4 regions of the Peribacillus phoenicis genome follow, and region 2 is predicted to be linked to each of the others. Evidence: riboswitches for the same ligand, from Rfam matches in the RefSeq annotation. Region 2 holds a riboswitch; each other region holds the start of a gene.

Evidence for each region. Region 2 has a riboswitch for S-adenosylmethionine ahead of ABC374_RS13825 (bifunctional homocysteine S-methyltransferase/methylenetetrahydrofolate reductase). Riboswitches for the same ligand answer to the same signal wherever they lie in the genome.
Region 1: it holds a riboswitch for S-adenosylmethionine, as region 2 does, so the genes downstream of both, ABC374_RS04250 (methionine ABC transporter ATP-binding protein) here and ABC374_RS13825 (bifunctional homocysteine S-methyltransferase/methylenetetrahydrofolate reductase) in region 2, are expected to answer to the same signal.
Region 3: it holds a riboswitch for S-adenosylmethionine, as region 2 does, so the genes downstream of both, ABC374_RS12245 (YezD family protein) here and ABC374_RS13825 (bifunctional homocysteine S-methyltransferase/methylenetetrahydrofolate reductase) in region 2, are expected to answer to the same signal.
Region 4: it holds a riboswitch for S-adenosylmethionine, as region 2 does, so the genes downstream of both, ABC374_RS22770 (5-methyltetrahydropteroyltriglutamate--homocysteine S-methyltransferase) here and ABC374_RS13825 (bifunctional homocysteine S-methyltransferase/methylenetetrahydrofolate reductase) in region 2, are expected to answer to the same signal.

What each region holds. Positions count from the first base shown of each region.
Region 1 is NZ_JBDFMF010000001.1:849,063-852,186, reverse strand. It holds gene ABC374_RS04255 (MBL fold metallo-hydrolase) at 24-848, opposite strand; SAM riboswitch class I at 1,133-1,237, shown strand; gene ABC374_RS04250 (methionine ABC transporter ATP-binding protein) at 1,307-2,323, shown strand; gene ABC374_RS04245 (methionine ABC transporter permease) at 2,310-2,978, shown strand; gene ABC374_RS04240 (MetQ/NlpA family ABC transporter substrate-binding protein) at 3,034-3,124, shown strand, end outside.
Region 2 is NZ_JBDFMF010000001.1:2,831,130-2,834,253, reverse strand. It holds gene ABC374_RS13830 (MOSC domain-containing protein) at 280-930, shown strand; SAM riboswitch class I at 1,042-1,140, shown strand; gene ABC374_RS13825 (bifunctional homocysteine S-methyltransferase/methylenetetrahydrofolate reductase) at 1,244-3,091, shown strand; gene metH (methionine synthase) at 3,084-3,124, shown strand, end outside.
Region 3 is NZ_JBDFMF010000001.1:2,495,220-2,498,343, reverse strand. It holds gene ABC374_RS12255 (TetR/AcrR family transcriptional regulator) at 1-511, shown strand, start outside; gene ssuE (NADPH-dependent FMN reductase) at 723-1,256, shown strand; SAM riboswitch class I at 1,538-1,646, shown strand; gene ABC374_RS12245 (YezD family protein) at 1,818-1,961, shown strand; gene ABC374_RS12240 (phosphoadenylyl-sulfate reductase) at 2,144-2,848, shown strand; gene sat (sulfate adenylyltransferase) at 2,924-3,124, shown strand, end outside.
Region 4 is NZ_JBDFMF010000001.1:4,586,741-4,589,864, reverse strand. It holds gene ABC374_RS22775 (LysR family transcriptional regulator) at 1-666, shown strand, start outside; gene ABC374_RS22770 (5-methyltetrahydropteroyltriglutamate--homocysteine S-methyltransferase) at 720-1,823, opposite strand; SAM riboswitch class I at 1,906-2,007, opposite strand; gene ABC374_RS22765 (hypothetical protein) at 2,164-2,583, shown strand; gene ABC374_RS22760 (glycerol-3-phosphate responsive antiterminator) at 2,757-3,124, shown strand, end outside.

The DNA.
Region 1 (3,124 bases), 2.0 Mb from region 2:
TATATCAGTCAGACCGTTAACATTCAAATAGTTCGATTCTCCCTTGCACTCAAAATATTTTCGTTTAATATCGATGTAATGATATGCTCTGAATCCCATTCATGCCCAGATATCTCGATAAGGGGATAACGATTCGGTAAAACGACCTGCTGGATTTCATGTACGGTCAGCCCTTGAGAATGCAAGCGTAAAATTTCACCTTGGAGGTTTTCCAAATAATCCAGCTTTTTCCCGAACATTTCCTTCCCATCAGGGACATGCCCAGCATGACAGCAAAACACTTCCCCGAAGTCATATTGAAGTAATCTTTTTATGGAATCGATGATGACCGGGACAGACTCTTCCCGTAAGACAAGCTTTGTCTTTGGTGTTACGAAAAGGTCTCCTGAAAAGAGCACGCCATTACTGTGATTCAAATACACCATATGGTCCTTTGCATGGCCAGGGGTAAAAATCGGCTCCCACGTTTGGGTGCGTGAATGAATGGCCTCCCCTAGCGGCTCAGCTTTAAAGGCGTCTCTCTTCCCCCAGAAAATTTTGCGATATTCAGGATATACAGCATCCTTTGCACAAACCTCAACCGACATCGGGTGAATGAAAAGCGGCACCTTTTTATGTTCCTGTATCCAGGCAGCGCCCCCCGTATGGTCTTCATGATAGTGAGTCAGGGCCACTGAGTCGAAGTCTGCGGACTCATAGAACGGAATAAGCTCTTCCAATAAAATCTGTGCGCCAGTATCTATCAATAGTCCATCCGTTAAAAAAACATTAACACTCATCCCCGACTTGTTCCCGCCAGGAGTCCCGTGCACACAAACCACATCATTTATCGACTTAATTTCTATCATTCAATTGCCTCCCCATCATTGTACAAAAATAGTTTTACCTTCCTTTTTTTAACTTTACTATAATAAATGTAGTACCACTTTACCTTTTTGACAAGGAAATATTGGAATAAATAGCCTGGATGTAAATGCTGGATAATTGCATAATAGCCCTTTTTCCATGAATCGTTTTAAAGGACTGTACCAAATTTAACGACAAAAAAAATCAAAGAAACGATTGACATTGTCGGATTTTACAAATAATATAGATTATATTATAAAACATGAAATATTCTAAAATAATAAATTACTTATCAAGAGTGACGGAGGGATCAGGCCCTTTGATGTCCGGCAACCGCCCTTAGGGAACGGTGCCAATTCCTGCAGAATGATTGAATTCTGAAAGATAAGACGAGATATGATTTCGCTGCCTCTTTCTGAATGATAGAGGCAGCTTTTTTAATGTTTAAGGGGGAAAGCTCATGATTGAAATCCGTTCAGTCCGAAAGGAATACGTCTCGAAGAAAAACCGAGTTATCGGAGTGGATAACGTATCTTTGACCATCCAAACTGGCGAAGTATATGGAATTGTCGGCTACAGCGGAGCTGGAAAAAGCTCATTACTCCGCTGCTTGAATTTGCTTGAACGACCGACAGGTGGAAATATCATCATCGACGGCATTGATTTAACCTCTTTATCAAGTAAAGAGCTTCGTAAGCAACGCCAAAAAATCGGAATGATATTCCAGCATTTTTCCCTGGTCAGTTCAAAAACCGTTTATGAAAATGTCGCTTTCGCCTTAAAGGCGGCGCATCGATCGAAGGACGCAATCAGGTTACGTGTATTGGAATTGTTGGAAATCGTAGGGCTCAGCGATAAGAAAGATGTCTATCCGGCACAGCTTAGCGGTGGACAGAAGCAACGGGTCGGCATAGCTCGAGCCTTAGCAAATGACCCCACTGTACTATTATGTGATGAAGCGACTTCAGCCCTTGATCCAACAACTACAAAAGCGATTTTACAGTTATTGAAAAAGATAAGCAGTGAGCTTGGTATCACCATCGTGTTGATTACACATGAAATGGAAGTGGTCAAAGAACTATGCCACCGAGTCGCTGTCATGCAGGATGGCCGGGTAATTGAAGAAGGACCCGTTTATGAAATATTTTCACAGCCTAAGCAGGAGTTAACGAAGCAATTCATTAGCAGTGTACTGGATTTCGAACTCCCTTCGCACTTGATTGAAGAAAGTGAAGGTACCATTATTAAAATTCAATTCGAAGGGCAAACCGCCGGTGAGTCGATTCTTTCGGATACTCTCCAATCCCATGCAGTAAGGGGTAATATTTTACACGGTAAAATTGAGTATATCCAGGATGTTCCTTTAGGCATTTTAATCATCGAGCTAATTGGCGATGCCGCCCAAATTCATTCGGCATTGGAATATATAAAAAATCGATCCAGTTCTGTGGAGGTGTTAAACCATGTCACTGCTTAATCCCATCGTGAATATTTTACCTGATCTTAATAAAGCCTTTCTTGAAACGATTTATATGGTCGGCGTTTCTCTTGCAGTAGCCCTGCTGATCGGTTTACCGCTTGGAGTATTGCTGTTTACGACAACCAGGAATTTATTTTTTGAAAATAGCATCGTGAATCGATCTCTCGGTTTCGCTGTCAATATTGTCCGTTCAATCCCGTTCATCATTCTCTTGGTCGCCCTCCTTCCTTTAACAGACCTGCTTACGGGATCGACGATAGGGCCAAGAGCGGCTTCTGTTTCCCTTTCCGTATCCGCAATACCTTTTTTTGCAAGGATTGTTGAAACGGCATTACGTGAAATAGACAGAGGAGTGATTGAAGCTGCAATAGCCGTAGGTGCCACTCCATGGATGATCATTAAGGATGTACTTCTTCCAGAGGCAAAACCGGGAATCATTCAAGGACTGACATTAACGACCATTTCGCTTATCGGTTACTCAGCAATGGCAGGCACAATCGGCGGAGGCGGAATTGGCGACCTGGCCATCCGGTACGGATATTACCGTTATGACAACACAGTCATGATCACGACGATCGTCGTGCTGATCTGCCTTGTGCAACTCATTCAAATGGTTGGTGACAAAGTCTCATACATGGTTAATAAACGATAGGATCGGTCATTTTTTCAATGATTCAATACATTTCATTACTCAGGAGGAATTTCAAATGAAGAAAATAGCTTCGTTATTATCAGTCTGTGCACTTGCACTTGGCTTAGCAGCTTGCGGGAGCGATGATGCATCCCCAAGTACTGAAG
Region 2 (3,124 bases):
AATGAGGAATTCAATCGTGAAAATCAACATATAGGCGAACGGTTGTAGTTTTCGACTATATATTGTGTTCATATTCTACCATATTTAATTCTGAAATAGCAACAAAATTACTGAAACTATCCTATGAATTTTTCTGGAAATCAATGATATTTCGCCCATTTAACGGCTCATGTGGCTTTTTCACTTCATATACTTATAAAAAGCTACAGAATAAATGGATTTTTAGTATAATTTATACATATAGGATGATATAAATTAAATATGAATGGAAGATGCAAAATGGAAAATGGAAAAATCAAATCACTTCATGCCGGAAAGCCGAAACAGGAAATTTTTTCGAATGTCGATATCTTTTCTGCCATGGATAAACAAGCACATGATAATGTGACAGTGACTAAATCAGGCATAATTGGTGATGGGGTAGGTAATGTAAAGTTCCATGGAGGTCCTGATCGGGCTTTGTGCTTTTACCCCTTTGAGCATTATTCATTATGGAATGAAAAATTCTCTAAAAAGCTGGATATCCCAGCATTCGGTGAAAATTTAACTGTAGCGGGGATGAGGGAAGAAGCCACGTATATCGGCGATATTTATCAAATAGGCGAAGTGATTGTTCAAATTAACCAGGGAAGGATACCTTGTTCGACCATTTCCCACTTCAATCAAGAACCTAAGTTTTTGGAACTCGTGCTGAAAACGAGTTTCACTGGATATTTTGCAAGAGTACTTCAAGAAGGAACGATAAATAAGCAAAACGAAATCGTGCTAATAGATCGTTTGCAAGAAAAAATTTCAGTTCATTATGCAGCAGAGGTAATCCTTCATAAACGAGATGGCCTGGAAGGCGCTAAGGCTTTACTTACTCTAGACTCGTTAGCGGAAGACTGGAAACAAAGAATATTGAAGAGGGTTAAAGCCGCAAAAGATTGAATCATTTTTGCAAAAGTGAAAAAAATGTCGATCAGGTATTGAAATTGACAGATTATTAATGTAAATTAAATATAATCTAATTTTGAAATCTTGTGAAAATTATATAAATGGATCTTATCGAGAGAGGTGGAGGGACTGGCCCGAAGAAACCTCAGCAACCAGCTTAGGCAAAGGTGCTAAATCCAGCAAGCAGAGCTTGATAGATGAGGAGAATGTTTCAAAAAACCTTCTTCTTTGAGAAGGTTTTTTTCCTTTTCTCTCATACTCATAAAATACGACAAAAACAGGACTGTTTTTGAGAGAGGGTGTAATGATGAATTTTCGTAAAGAAGTGAAAGAAAGAATGTTGGTTGGGGAAGGGGCAATGGGGACCTTATTGTACTCATATGGCATCGATCAATGTTATGAGGAATTAAACTGCACGAATCCAAATCAAATAGAGTCCATCCACCGTGCCTATCTCGAAGCTGGTGCAGATATCCTTCAATCAAATACATACGGAGCCAATTTCAACAAATTGAAACGGTATGGACTTGAAGATGAAGTTAGCAGAATCAACCGCCAGGGAGTCATTCTTGCTAAAAAAGCGGCAAAAGGAAATGCGTATGTCTTCGGTACCATAGGGGCACAGCGGAGTATCAGGAAATCGGATTTAAGCATGGAAGAGATTAAACGGGGGTTTCGTGAACAGCTATACAGTCTGTTGATGGAAAACCCTGATGGGATTCTCTTGGAAACATTTTATGACCTGGAAGAGCTGGAAACCGTCCTGCAAATCGTAAAAAATGAAACCGGATTGCCGATCATCGCAAATGTTTCGATGCATGAACTGGGTAATCTTCAAAATGGAATCCATTTAAATGAAGCCTTTCAAAAACTCGAGCAATTGGGTGCCGATGTTGTTGGGGTGAATTGCCGTCTCGGTCCACATCATATGATCCGGGCCTTGGAAGAAGTGAGCTTGCCGAAGGATGCATCGATTGCCATATACCCTAATGCCAGCCTCCCGGATTATGTGGATGGAAGGCTCGTCTATAAAGCTGTGCCGGAATATTTCGGTTCAAGTGCCCTGGAACTTCGTGAGCAAGGTGCCGCTATCATAGGCGGGTGCTGTGGAACGACTCCACTGCATATTCAAGCTGTAAAGAATGCAATTGGAAGTTTTGCTCCTGTAAAAGAGAAAATTACGAAACCCCGTGAAATAGAAATAATTGAAGTGAACGAAAGAGAATTGGAACTTCCACTGTACGAAAAGGCCAAGACGGAAAGGACGATCCTAGTTGAACTTGATCCACCGAAAAAGCTGGGAATAGAGAGCTTCATGACCGGTGCTGAGGTTTTGAAAAAAGCAGGGGTCGATTCCATTACATTAGCGGATAATTCACTTGCCTCACCAAGGATATCGAATGATGCACTGGCTAACTTACTAAAGAACCAATTGAATATTAATCCGATGGTGCATATAACATGCCGTGATCGAAATTTGATTGGCCTGCAGTCACATTTAATGGGTCTGCAGACGGTGGGGCTGAATGAATTATTGATCATCACCGGAGATCCTTCAAAAATAGGGGACTTCCCTGGTGCCACTTCGGTTTATGATTTATCTTCCTTTGACCTTATAAGCATGGTCAAACAATTTAATGAAGGTCTTTCCTATTCCGGTCAAAGTTTGGGTCAACGGGCGAATTTTAAAATTGCGGCAGCGTTTAATCCCAATGTGAAATATCTGGATAAAGCCGTACTGAGAATGGAAAAGAAGATTTCCTGCGGTGCTCAATCCTTTTTGACACAGCCAATTTATTCGGTGGAGCAAATCGAAGAAGTACATGAAGCTACAAAACATTTAGAAACCCCGATTTTCATCGGTATCATGCCTTTGACAAGCACCCGGAACGCAGAATTCATCCATAATGAGATCCCAGGCATTAAATTGCCCGATAACGTAAGAAGGGCCATGGCTTTAGCGGGGGATGACCCTGTAAAGTCTAGGATGGAAGGGGTTAATATCGCGCGGGAACTGGTGGACGCGGCAAGGGAAAAATTCAAGGGCATATATTTAATCACTCCGTTCCTTCGCTATGAAATGACGGCGGAACTTACGAAATATATTAGAAAAGTCGATAGTAAACAGACATCAGAGGTGGCAGTACATGAATAAAAAAGCGATTCAAGATCAGTTAAATTCTAAGAT
Region 3 (3,124 bases), 340 kb from region 2:
GACAAGAACGAATGAAATTGCCTCTGCTTGCAATGTTTCCGAAGCTACTATTTACAAATACTTTGACAGCAAAAAAGATTTGCTATTGGCTACCATTACCCCTGATGAGAAAGAGGAATCTGAAGATGGGACTAGCCATCTATCTACGGATGATCTAGTGGAGAATCATGTTTGCACCATGATAAATAAAATTCTTGATAATAAAGAACAGTTTTCGATACTATTCAGGGAAACACAATTTGATCAAGATATTTCTAAGCAATATGTAGATCAGATTTTCAAGCCGAATGCCAGGCATATTGAAATACAGAAGAGAATAGATAGTGGTGAGATACAGTATATCTCTGATATTATCCTATTTAATGTAGGGATCATTTCTTTCACATTGGCATTATCTACACATTATGAGATCCATCAGCAGAAAAAGGAGCCATATTTTACTTCTGAACGAATTAAGAGCATTGCTCAACTTTTGGTATATGGTATTCATGGCAAACAAAAACATACATAATGAAACGGTCATATTTACGGCTTGATGCTCAAGCCCTTCAATATGACCGTTTTATTTTCCTTAAGATCCGATGGAGTAAACTTGAAAATTTTTTAAACCAGAGTGTAAGATTTGACTTATATTTTTCAGACTATTACGATAAATGCATGCTGTACGAAATGCTTACGAAGATTTTATCTGGAAATCATGTAATATTGGAGGGGGAGATTAAATGACCGATATCGTAATTTTATCAGGAAGTCCGGCTATTCCGTCCAGAACGGACATTTCACTAAAACATATTCAATCATTAGTTGAAAACGAAGGTTTTACCACAGCTTATTTCTCAATTACGGATTTCTCAGCAGATGATTTATTCCAAGGCAAATATAATAGCGAAGATATCTTAAAGCTTTCAGAGAAAATTCAAGCAGCTAGAGGTGTCATTATTGGTTCACCGGTTTATAAGGCTTCTTATACAGGTGTATTGAAGGCCTTGATCGATTTGTTGCCAGAAGGTGCTTTTAAGGGTAAGCCAGTACTGCCAATCATGATTGGCGGAAGTAACAGGCATCTATTGGCGATTGACTATGCACTTAAACCATTAATTTCAATATTAAAAGGCGAGCCGCTGCAGGGGATTTATTTCGTTGATAAAGAAATAGATAAACAGAATTCAGAAAACCCGATAAATGATTTGCATTTAATTGATCGCGTCCAGAGTCAAGTTCAAGAATTTGTAGAAGCGATACAGTTAAGAAATTAATGAATTCGAGTAATTCCTTCTATAAAAAGTACTGGAATTCGAGAAATTATTTTTTCAAAGAATGACAGGCGCCAATAATAGGTTTGTTAATGAAAATAGACTCATTTTTTTGGATGCTTTATCTAAAAAGACGAGTCTATTTTCATATTTACATGAACATAAAATCATAATCGGAATAGTGTGTATAAAAATAACAGTTCATCCATAATATTAAACCAAGTTATTTTATAAGAAAACTCCATTGACAAGGATTAAATATATGTTAATATTTAAAATAATAAAACTTATCCAGAGCGACGGAGGGAATTGGCCCTTTGAAGTCCAGCAACCTGCATGATCGATGCAAGGTGCTACCTCCAACAAAATGTTGATCATTTTGGAAGATAAGGTAAAGATATTTACCTTGGGATCTTTCCATCATGGAAAGATTTTTGTTTTTTGGGAAAGTTGTAGGCAAACCATAACAATGTAAGGTTGTTTGGAATTATATAAATCTAAGAAATTCATTGAACCAGCGGTGAAAATAAGAAATTCGCGGATTTTCTTAAAGGAGGAACAGGCTTGGATAAAGAGAATCAGCTTGAAGAAATATTTGAACGACTTCAAGAAATGCTTAATTCTATGAAATATGGATCCATTACACTTATTGTCCAGGATGGTAAAATCATTCAAATGGAAAGAAATGAAAAATTAAGAATTAAATAAGGTATCTGCTGACTAGAAAAACTAGAGGCGGGTTTAACTGATATAGAGAGAGTATTGGTTAGATTCGTCTCTTTTTTCCTAGAGTCAAACAAACTGGAGAAGATTACAACGGGCATTGATCAACAGTTACTCTAACCTGATACAGCAAGTTTTTAGAGGGGGCTACAAAGTTGGCTGCATTAATAAACTATGAAAATTTCAACACTGGGGATTTCCCTGTATTTCCCGAAGACAGTGAGACAAAAGGTGCTTTGGAAGTTCTGCAATGGGCGAATGACCATTTTGGAAACGAACTGATTTATGCTTGCAGTTTTGGCATTGAAGGCATCGTGCTTACGGATTTATTGGCGAAGGTCAATCCTTCTGCCAAAATAGTTTTCCTTGATACAGATGTTCATTTTGAGGAAACTTATCAATTGATCGAGCAAGTGAAAAAGCGATATCCAAAGCTTTCGATCGAAATGAAGAAACCTGCCTTGACGCTAGAGGAACAAGCAGCGGAATATGGGGATGAATTATGGGTTAGAGATTCAAATAAGTGCTGTAATATCCGTAAAATCATTCCGCTTACCGATGTGCTTTCAACGGCAACAGCATGGCTTTCGGGACTGCGGAGGGAGCAATCCGAAACAAGGGCTTTAACCGAGTATATCAATAAGGATAATAAGTTCAAGTCAGTTAAAATATGTCCACTCATACATTGGACATGGAAAGATGTTTGGCGCTACGCCCACAAAAACGGACTTCCATATAATATCCTGCATGATAATGGATATCCGAGCATTGGATGTAAAACATGTACAGCACCAGCCTTCAATGCAGATGATTTACGCTCTGGCCGTTGGCAAGGAGCTCAAAAAACGGAATGCGGATTGCATTTATCTTAAATAAATAAAAACCATAGGCTTAAATAAATAGAAACCATAGGCTTAAATAAATAGAAACCATAGGGGGAAATTAGCATGACAATCAGTTTACCGCACGGAGGAACATTAATCGATCTTTGGGAACCAAATTATGATATTAGTAAAATAACAAAGTCAATCGAAATCGATCAAATTGCTTTAAGTGATCTTGAATTGATAGGCACTGGTGCCTACAGTCCAATTAAAGGATTCTTTACAAAAAGTGACTACGAGACAGTGGTCAAGGATTTGAGGCTT
Region 4 (3,124 bases), 1.8 Mb from region 2:
GATATGCTTCAATATTTCGAGGACTCCTTGCTCGAAGTGAAGGAAACGGGTGAGGGAATTAAAGGTACACTCTCAGTAGGTTCTGTACTTGCGTATATGTCTTATTTACCTGATAAAATTAATAGTTTCAAGAAAAAATATCCTTCCGTTTCCTTCAAAATATTCGCAGGAGATCCATATGAAATAAGTAATTATTTGGAGAATCAGGATATCGAACTTGCCATTGTTCATTTACCTGTCGAGATGAAGAGTCTTTCCAGTTTGAACTTAGGACAAGTGCCCAATGTTTTTGTTGTACCTGAGGATTGGGACAGCTTCACTTCGAAGGATAGGGTTCATTTAAAGGATATTGAAAACATCCCATTGCTTTTAGTGCATAGGGAAAAAGGACCAGGGATTTACGAGGAAATTATCGAGGAATTTAAAAAGCGGGAAATACAGCTAAATATTTTATGCGAATGCCATGATGTAAATGTTCTGCTCTCTCTGGTTGCCGCTGGAGTTGGGGCGAGTATTGTTCCGAAATCAGCTGTTTCACCCCATATTATAAAAGGAGTGAAAGTGCTGGATATTATCGATTCTTCAATTCAATCGAATATAGCCTTGGTTTTTAGACAAGATCGTTATCTTTCCAAAACGGCAAAACATTTTATTGAGTTGTTTTGAAGAAAAGCTAGGCCTTCCTAATGCCTAGCTTTTACTTTACATTTAAGGATGAATCATTCCCATACTTCTTTTGCTACATCAACGACGAATTTCAGCTTTTCCCATTGCTGTTCTTCGGTTAGCTTGTTGCCGTGATGGGTGGAGGCGAAACCGCATTGCGGGCTTAAGCATAATTGTTCGAGAGGAACGAAGTCTGAAGCTTCCTTGATGCGTACCTTAACTGCTTCCTTGTCTTCGATTTCTCCATTTTTTGAAGTGACGACACCCAGTACGACCTGTGCCCCGCCATTTGGAATGTATTCCAATGGTTTGAAATCCCCTGAGCGTTGATCATCATATTCCAAGAAGAATCCATCTACTTTTTCTTTTGCCAATAAAGTTGGGGCGATATGGGCATAGCTTCCTTCAAACGCCCATGTCGACTGGTAGTTTCCGCGACATAGATGGGTAGTGACGATAAGGTCTTCTGGTTTTCCTTCCAATGCGCCATTAATGACGCGAAGTGCAAGATCAATTAATTGTTCCCTCGTATATTTTCCATCTTTGAACTGGAAATCTGGAGCTGAAAGTCTGGCAATATATACATCATCCAATTGAAGATAACGCACACCTGCTTCATAAAAGGCTTTTAAAGCATGCTGATACGCCTTGATGATATCATTTGCATAATCTTCAATATCAGGGTAGATGTCTTCATTATGAATGCCTGCAGCAAATAATTGATTCGGACTGGGAATGGTTTGTTTGGCAACGGCACGTCCGTTCACGATTTTGTCCAATTCAATGAAATCACGAATGAAGGGATGTTCAGGGTTGAATGAAACCTTCCCGATATTGCGAACATTATATCTCTCTGTTTCCACACCATCGAATGTGAGGCCTTTTTCAGTTACATAACCCTCGATGCCATTTAAATGTTCGAGGAAGTCAAAGTGCCACCATGTTCGTCTGAACTCACCGTCCGTAACGGCCTCTAAACCAACTTCAATTTGTTTATCGACAATCCGTTTGATTTCTTCGGTTTCAATTTCACGAAGCCGCTCTGCTGAAAGGGTACCCTCCCTAAATTGCTTTCTGGCAATATGTAAACGTTCCGGTCTTAATAAACTTCCGACGTGATCGGCCCTGAATGGTGCTTTCGTTAATGTGATTGACATGTTGCATTCCTTCTTTCCTTTTAAAAATAAAAAACCTCTTCTTAAAAATAAGAAGAGGTGTTGGCAACAAAGCTATATACTCTTCTTATCTTCAAGTTTTTACACTTCTGGAATTAGCACAGTACATGAATAGTCTGTTGCTGAGGCATCAAAGGGCCAGTCCCTCCACCTCTCTGGATAAGAGTTGTCTATTAAATTAATTATGACTATACAGGTAGTTTTTATAAAGGTCAAGAGTTGGTGGTTGAATATTTAGAATATACCGTTTATTGATTCACGCTTAAATGTTAACGGCATCAGGTAATCCGGCATATGCTTTGAGTGGGGAGGGAATGCAAGGATGAGTCCATTCAAAAGCGGCATACCGATAACGGTAACTGAATCCATGATAGAGAGAATCATAAAAATGAAATCATATGGTCAGGATATTAAAGTCAAGATTACGCCTAAGCATATTGTGCTTTCCGGAACGATGGAAGTGAAAAAAATGATGTTTAAGAGAGACGTAGCTTTCCGGATTACATTGAAACCGGTTCATGTGGAAAAAAGAACGATTTCATTTGAATTAGTGGAAATGGAACCCATTGACAGGAATTTCATCAACCAAAGGATATTTAACAGACCGCCATTTTTTGAATATGAAAAAAGAGCGATCAAAATGAATGTTAATGCTTGGAGCATCGTGCGAAAAATTCCCATTGGCACAATTAAATCGTATGAACTCGTCGAAGGTGCATTGAAAATGAAACTTTCTTTATGATTTAAGGGGATATTTTACATATATCCTTAGCCGCAATCTATAAAGGGTGTGCCAGGTATGATAGTGTTAAGGTGACATGGTTCATGAAAAAAATGTGTTTGATAAATCAAGCTCTTTAAAATATACTAAATGACTTGAAGTTTTGAGTTTTTCTGGGAATGAGGAGGATAATGATGGATCAGAAGATTTTGCCTGCTTCAGCAAGCATGAAGGATTTTGAAAGATTTCTAGAAAGTTCCTATGAAATAGGTGTGTTTCTTGATTTGCATATCTCACAATTGAAAAATGTAAGTATGATGGCAAAGCAGCATAATAAGAAAATGATTTATCATGTCGATTTGATCCATGGCATAAGAAGTGATGAGTACGCGACAGAATTCATTTGTCAGGAATATAATCCATATGGGCTGATTTCGACTAAATCAAGCGTTATATTGAAGGCGAAGCAAAAGGGGGTCATTGCCATCCAGCGAATCTTTTTAATAGACTCACATGCGCTTGAGAAAAGCTATAAGCTGGTGCAGAAAACCAAGCCGGATTA